3 regions of the Vibrio nigripulchritudo genome follow, and region 3 is predicted to be linked to each of the others. Evidence: riboswitches for the same ligand, from Rfam matches in the RefSeq annotation. Region 3 holds a riboswitch; each other region holds the start of a gene.
The links. A riboswitch is a leader RNA that binds a small molecule or an ion and turns the genes downstream of it on or off. The one in region 3 is predicted to bind cyclic di-GMP.
Positions count from the first base shown of each region.

Region 1 (2,270 bases), 1.7 Mb from region 3:
ATAACGCCAAGGTTCGCTGGCAATGCGCTCACCCGCTTCATTAACCACAAAGTTACCCAATTGAGAATCAATGTTCAGGTTACAGCTGATCTCTGAAGGTACACCAGTGGAGCCTCCATTCAGACAATCTTGCAAAGCTGCGCTGCCCGGTGGGTAGAGAAGCTCACACTGCTGTTTGTTTGGGTTTTGCTCTGTCAGGAACACTTTGACGTCTTTTAGCAGCATGCCGTAAGAGTCTGGCAACCCTTTGTCACGAAAGACCAGCGGTGTGTAAAAACGATCTGCGGTGAAATGAACCACGGCTTTGTTAAAGCCTTTTATCAGGTTGGAATCGTTAAGCTGAATAGGGAACTGCAAACGGTGGCCGCTTACTCCGACACCACCGTGATCATTGACTTTAGCACTGGTGATGTTTGCGTTAAGGTGAGTGACCAGATCTCGGTGATAATTGTTAGCCTGAGAAGTCGGCGTGTAAGCGCGGCGTTGGTATTTGAACACCAGACGATATTTTGCCCCCGGTACGGTTGGCACAAAGGTGCGGATGTTCACCGCAGATTGGTTGTTGCTGAAGTCCAGTGGGTAGTAGGTGCCACCTACGTTGAGCCTACGGTTTTGAGGGCAGTGACTGGTGTCTGAATCCAGCTCTGCCAGAAAGCCGCCGCCTTTGTATTGCTGACCATAGGTTTTCGATCTTCCTACTTCTAGCTGAGCTTCACAGTGATTGTTTATCCTTCTGCGTACCTCTTCTTCCCCGATGGTGCTTTCCAGATACTGGTATTCCGACTGACCAAGTACATGACGCATGGTGCGCTTTGTCCAGCGTGGTTCAAACAACAATGTCCGACCCGATGTGTATGCAGCAGGGTTATCGGGCGTAAGCTGAGGACCCGATGGCGTGAAGTCGACCAACCCCCAGGTTCCGTGCTCTAGCTGGTTATGGTAGGTATTAAACAGCTGGGTGTATTTATCTAATGTATCTGCGGTGACTGGTAAAGCTAAGACGGAAGAGACCAATCCTAAGCTGACCAATGTTTTTTTTATCATGACTCTATTCCTTGTGTTTCAAACTGAAAACACTCAGCAATGCAGCCTGCCTGATTGGACTGTTGATGTTTCCATTGAGCGTTAACGCGACTTATTGTGAAAAATCAACACAGCTGAATAACTTAAACTCAGCGACCACTGCCATCAGGCACTGTCATTTTGCGCCCTGACTTTACAGCCAGTTTGCCCTTAGAGCGAAGTCAGGTTAGCGCACCTAAAATCAGAAAAATCGCTAATATACTCGGTGTCTTAAAGTCGTAGAGTCGTTCTCCTTAATAAGAAATATGTCGTCGCTTAGGTAAGACCCAATAAAAAACGCCACTGGAATTCCAGTGGCGCTTTAGGCAGTTGTTTTTTAAAACAGGATTAGTTGATCTTCATTGCACGAATGTCGAAACCGTCGCTGTTTGCATCGTATCCCGCCTGAGATGAAGGAATCAGGTGAGTACGGTCAACAAAGCGTACTTCTGTCAGTAGACAGTTGTCGTAAGCTGAGTCGTTAAACAGTTTGTCGATCTTCTTGTTAGTGATCAGGTAGTTGTTTTCCAGTTCGGTTTCAACCACTTCCCAACGGCTTGCGCGGATACCATTCTCAACACAAGACAGTTTCACTTTGATCAGACCTTGCTCTGCGTAACGCTCGTAATCCCAGTTGTTTGCTGTGTACTCATCCAGAGTCAGACGCTTGTCTTTGATCGGACAACCTGCAAACTTACCGTTATTCGCTAGCTTGAATGTGATGATACCTTCACGACCAACACCGTAGAAATTCTTATGATGAAGAATGTTGGCAGGGTCGTAGCGCCAAGGTTCAGCAGTCAGACGGAAACCAGCATTATCAACCACAACGTTGCCTAGTGACTCATCCACTTCAAGGTTACAGCTGATTTCTTCTGGCGCAGGCTCACCACCGTTCAGACAGTTAAGCAACTCTGGGCTGCCAGCTGGGAATAGCAGTTCACACTGTTCTTTGTTCGGGTTCACTTTTGTGACGTGAGTACGTACTTTGTTCACCAGAATACCGTAAGAATCAGGCAGACCTTTATCCGCTAGAGCAACGGCAGTGTGGAAACGGTCCGCTTTGAATTTGATGCGTGCAACGTAGAAACCGTGGCTGTCGCGATGTGCAGACGGAGCGGCTGGCAAGCTAACACGATGACCATCAAAGCTGGCGTTTGAACCACCATCCAGTTTCGCAGAAAGAATGTCACCACGAACCCATACAG
Region 1 is NZ_AP027049.1:3,081,800-3,084,069, reverse strand. It holds gene QMG91_RS14120 (hypothetical protein) at 1-1,044, opposite strand, end outside; cyclic di-GMP riboswitch class I at 1,164-1,242, opposite strand; gene QMG91_RS14115 (hypothetical protein) at 1,411-2,270, opposite strand, start outside.
Region 1: another riboswitch for cyclic di-GMP. It lies ahead of QMG91_RS14120 (hypothetical protein); the one in region 3 lies ahead of QMG91_RS06750 (TfoX/Sxy family DNA transformation protein).

Region 2 (2,270 bases), 1.7 Mb from region 3:
GACGGGCAGATAAATCATATCCAGATAAGAATGACCATGTTCTGTATGTAACGCTGTGTCCAACCACTCCCCGCACATCTGCTCAATCTCTGTGCTGGTACTATCGGGGTAAGCAAGGTTAAAGGCATCCAACAACATTTTCCCTGAACCCGCAAACTGGCGCTGTGCACGGTCAACCGCATCAGTGAGAACCTGTTTATCCGGCTCATCCAATTCAGTCTCTATGGCTTCCTTTAGTTTATCTATCACGAAAAAGAGCTCCGCGAAGTAAGGCTTTTCACACCACATCGTGCCGTCAAGGTCAAACACAGCAATTCGCTCCTCGACTGGTAAATAAAGAGGGGACTTTGGATCGGTCCATTTATTTAATGTGCTTAAACATTGAGGAAATGCGGTGTTTTCTTTCCAGTAACTGGGCTGTTTCAATGATGACTCCCTGCTTCATGGCAATAACTCATTTCAAGTTACTTCAAGTTAGAATATTCAGCGAATTATTCTGCTCAATTTACGGTCTTTATATGAATCAAGAACGCGAAAATCGACCATTCCTTGGCAGCAGATCACAAAAAATAGGCACTTTTTGACCAGTAAACGTAATCTTAGTTCAAGAAAAGTATGTAATGCTTGCAATGACTTCATAATTGATACCGCCGATATTTCCCCCAATATTTATCAAGGAAATTAGATAGATATATATGACACTTTTATTACCTAGTTAATACTTCGTAGTAAAGTACCAAAAAACCATCCTATTGGACTGAGTGCGAACTCATCAATTAACACTTTTATCATGTAGGAGATCTTGTCTGGTTAGCTTATTTTTTGCTCAACGCTCAAAAGGCAAACTTGCTTAAAAGCAGGGACGCAAAATGACAGTGCCACTGATTTTTGGAGAGGATTATTGGCAGGCTGCATTACAAGAGCAGATGTTGAAGCAAATCAACACCACTAAAATAAACAGACAAGGAACGAGCGTGATGACTAGACGAGTTCTTTTTACAGCCACTACGCTGGCTTTAACTACAGTATCTGCGTTTGCAGTATCCGGGGAAACGTACACTCAAAACTTTAGCGGCTTCGCTGATCAAACTGATCGTGGTTCTTGGGGTACTATCACATTTACACCAGGTGAGCCTAGCCTCACTCCTTCAGATAAAGCGGCTTACACCAATGCCAGCGACGAACTTCTGTTTGAAGTGCGTTGGACCTGGAACACCATGCGTCGAATGCTTGGTAAGCCCGCATTTAACAAATTAAGAAAAGAAATTGGCGTTCAGAAGCTTCGCGAACTTATTGATGAGCAATGTGAAGCACGAGTAGAAGTTGGTACTCAGCGTACTTACAACTATGGCGCCCCTTCCGTTGGTGGTTACGTAGCAGAGATGGATTCTGACATTTATCACTGTAATCGCAACAATCCAAAAATTACCGTAAATGGCGTTGTTTACCCACTTTCATATCCGCAGAAATCTTCAACTGTGAATATGCGCACTTTTGTACCAACAACTCCAGGTTCCAAATACACATTGACCATCAAATACCACAAGCGTAACTACAACTACAGTCGCTTTGGTATCAACGCAAACCAAGCTTATCGCAACATGAACGTCTGGGTTCGTGGTGCGCTGGAAGAAGCTTCGTTGGAAGGTCTTGGTGATATTGCGTTTACTGGGCAACGTGTCCGCTTACCTGCTAACCCATCAGTCAGTGATGCAAACCAGGAAGACGGATTTAATGTTGCAACCATCAGCTTTACGGCTAACCGCTTCTACACGCCTGTTGCTCTGGCAGACAGCGGTCACCCAGATTCCTACGGTCTTTTGATTAACGAAATCCAGACCGAGGTTACCGAAGAAAATCCGTTCAAAGAAACATGTGAACTTTTCTTCCCACCAAACAGTGGCGGTTTGAAAAAGTGTCTGACTTCTGGTGGCGAAGAAACGCCTAGCATCCTGAGCTGTAATCTTGAAATTGATGAAACGCTTGGCAACTTCAAGGTCAACAGAGAAGGTTACCGAATCGAAAGTGAGCCATGGCGTTACGATCCAAACAACCTGTTCCACGCGAAAAACTACTACAGTGTTGGTAAGGCTGGAATCTCAACCTTGAGATTGGCGAACAATGGTCAATTTTCTGGCTGTCCTATTTACGGCAAGACACTAAAATTAGAAGAGTTCACAGGCAATAACTGGGATTACGAGCGTTACGCGGAACAAGGATGGGTTCAGGTAAGACTGGCGTGTCTGGATGAGAACAACCTACGCGTGGCA
Region 2 is NZ_AP027049.1:3,078,334-3,080,603, forward strand. It holds gene QMG91_RS14105 (HAD family hydrolase) at 1-426, opposite strand, end outside; cyclic di-GMP riboswitch class I at 830-922, shown strand; gene QMG91_RS14110 (hypothetical protein) at 978-2,270, shown strand, end outside.
Region 2: another riboswitch for cyclic di-GMP. It lies ahead of QMG91_RS14110 (hypothetical protein); the one in region 3 lies ahead of QMG91_RS06750 (TfoX/Sxy family DNA transformation protein).

Region 3 (2,270 bases):
CAGATATAGGGTTCTGTATCGGAACCAAAAGGCAACTCACCCTGTAGACCAAACAAACCTTCTCCTCGTACTTCCACATCTACCCCTTGCGCTTTTAGCAATTCGCAAACAATGTGGGCTTCTGTAGGCAGCGAGGCAGAGTACAACTTCATAATGATTCCTATTTGGTTTGGTCGAATGACCTGGAGTTATATTAAGTATGACAGGAGTCTAGAGAGTGTGGTTTGTTGCTCTGCACCAAACTGTGAATTGCAGCAATAAAAAAGCCTCCGAGAGGAGGCTTTTTTACAAAGGTTACTTAGCTCAGACGCTTCATCAATTCATCTCGCCTGTCTTGAGGAATGACAGACCAATGAGTTCCTTTGATAGCACCTTCAAGTGCCCATAGAAGCTCAAGCCCCACATCACTAGAATGTGTTTGCTTGATGGCTTTATAAGCTTCTACTGAACCATAATCCTGCAATTCTTGAACAGAGGATATACCTGCTTTTTTAAGCATTCGTTCAGTGCCCAAACGCAGGTTTGGCAGATCTTTAAGGCGAGTGGGTTTAGTCTCGGCTTGCTTCTGCTTTTCAGTTCTCGCAACTTTGAGTGCTTGCGATGCTTTTTCGATGATGTCGTCAGTATTTTCCCAGCTGATTTCTGGGAGGGCAAAATACTTGGTGACGACCGGGAATCCACGCTTTTTGTAAACGTAAGGCTTTAGACCTTGTTGCTCGAACTTTTGAGCACTTTTTGAGTCAGCTCTGATATGTAACGTGTTTTGAACTACTAAGGCGAACATAGTGTCGTCGGCAAAAATGCCAAAACCACCAAACATTGAACGTGATTTAATCGTCCCTAATGGTTCAAATAGCTTCAATGAGTTTTTAAGTATTGGTTTATCCATGCTGTACTGTCTCGGCTAAAGAAGTTATGCCACTACTAAGTTCAGGTCCGAGAAAAAATAGCAAAGTGATGCAGCCAGATGTCAGAGTTCGGTTAACTCTGGAAAAGAAGTATGCATATTTGCCATCGGCAACCCCGCTACCATTTGGATTTTTTATACATCCATTTAGGCCGGAAGCTTTGCGTCCCACTTTTTCAAATGGTTTGCCCTGTGCGTGACAGTAAAATCATAGAGAAAAAATTGAACAAGAATCACATCGAGATGCCTCTAGTGTGATCTTAATCCAAAAAATAAATGCATAGATATAAATATTGTTTCTTATTTGACCAAAAACGCAAAAAGCCTGGATTATAACCAGGCTTTATTAGAATTAACTAAATCAATTTAACTTTTTAACAGAACTTCGCTCTATGATCTCCGGATGCATTTCGAAGATTCTCTTATCATGCTCTTTGTCTTTGATTCGCTGAAGTAAGATTTCAAATGCGGTTTTCCCGACACGACGTTTTGGCTGGTGAACGGTAGTCAGGGGAGGGGAGAAATACCCAGACAGTTCAATGTTGTCGTAACCGATGATTGATATGTCATCAGGAACACGCAAACCATTCTCCTGCAAACGGCTAATCACACCTAGTGCCATAAGGTCGTTAAAACAGAACACAGCAGTTGGGCGTTTGTCCATTGCTAGGATCTTGTCTGCTGCGATAACGGCTGTGTCACACTCAAAGTTACCCACAAGAATTCGTTCTTGGTTGAACTCCACGCCAAATTCATTCAGTGCGCGTTTGTAACCTTCAACACGCTCGATACACGCCACCTTTTCTTCGTGACCAGTTAAACAAGCAATGTCAGTGTGACCATTTTCGAGCAAATACTTGGTTGCCAGATAGCCCCCTTCTTCGGAGTTATCAATAATCTTATCAGCCTGAGAACTTTCAGGACCCCAGTCCATGATGACCTTAGGAATAGAGGCATGTGCATCCAGCATTTCGCGAAGATCTTCAGTCAGATCAGAACACATGACTAAGATGCCATCGACGCGTTTTTCTGCCAGCATACGGATGTAGTCGCGTTGCTTTTCGTAGATACCACCAGTGTTACATAAAATGAGTGTGTAGCCTTGTCGGTAACAGTAGCTTTCTACACCATCAACAACCTCGGCAAAAAACGGGTTGCTTGATTGTGTAACCAACATTCCTATCGTTCGTGTGGTATTGCATTTTAGGCTTCGCGCTACTGCACTTGGTGCGTAGTTCAGTTCATCGACTGCTTTTTTTACTTTTTCTTGTGTGGCTTCAGCGACAAAGCGAGTTTTGTTAATAACGTGGGATACCGTTGTAGTCGATACTCCGGCTAGTCGTGCGACATCTTTAATTGTGGC
Region 3 is NZ_AP027049.1:1,425,272-1,427,541, forward strand. It holds gene QMG91_RS06745 (putative signal transducing protein) at 1-152, opposite strand, end outside; gene QMG91_RS06750 (TfoX/Sxy family DNA transformation protein) at 299-889, opposite strand; cyclic di-GMP riboswitch class I at 1,014-1,107, opposite strand; gene purR (HTH-type transcriptional repressor PurR) at 1,269-2,270, opposite strand, start outside.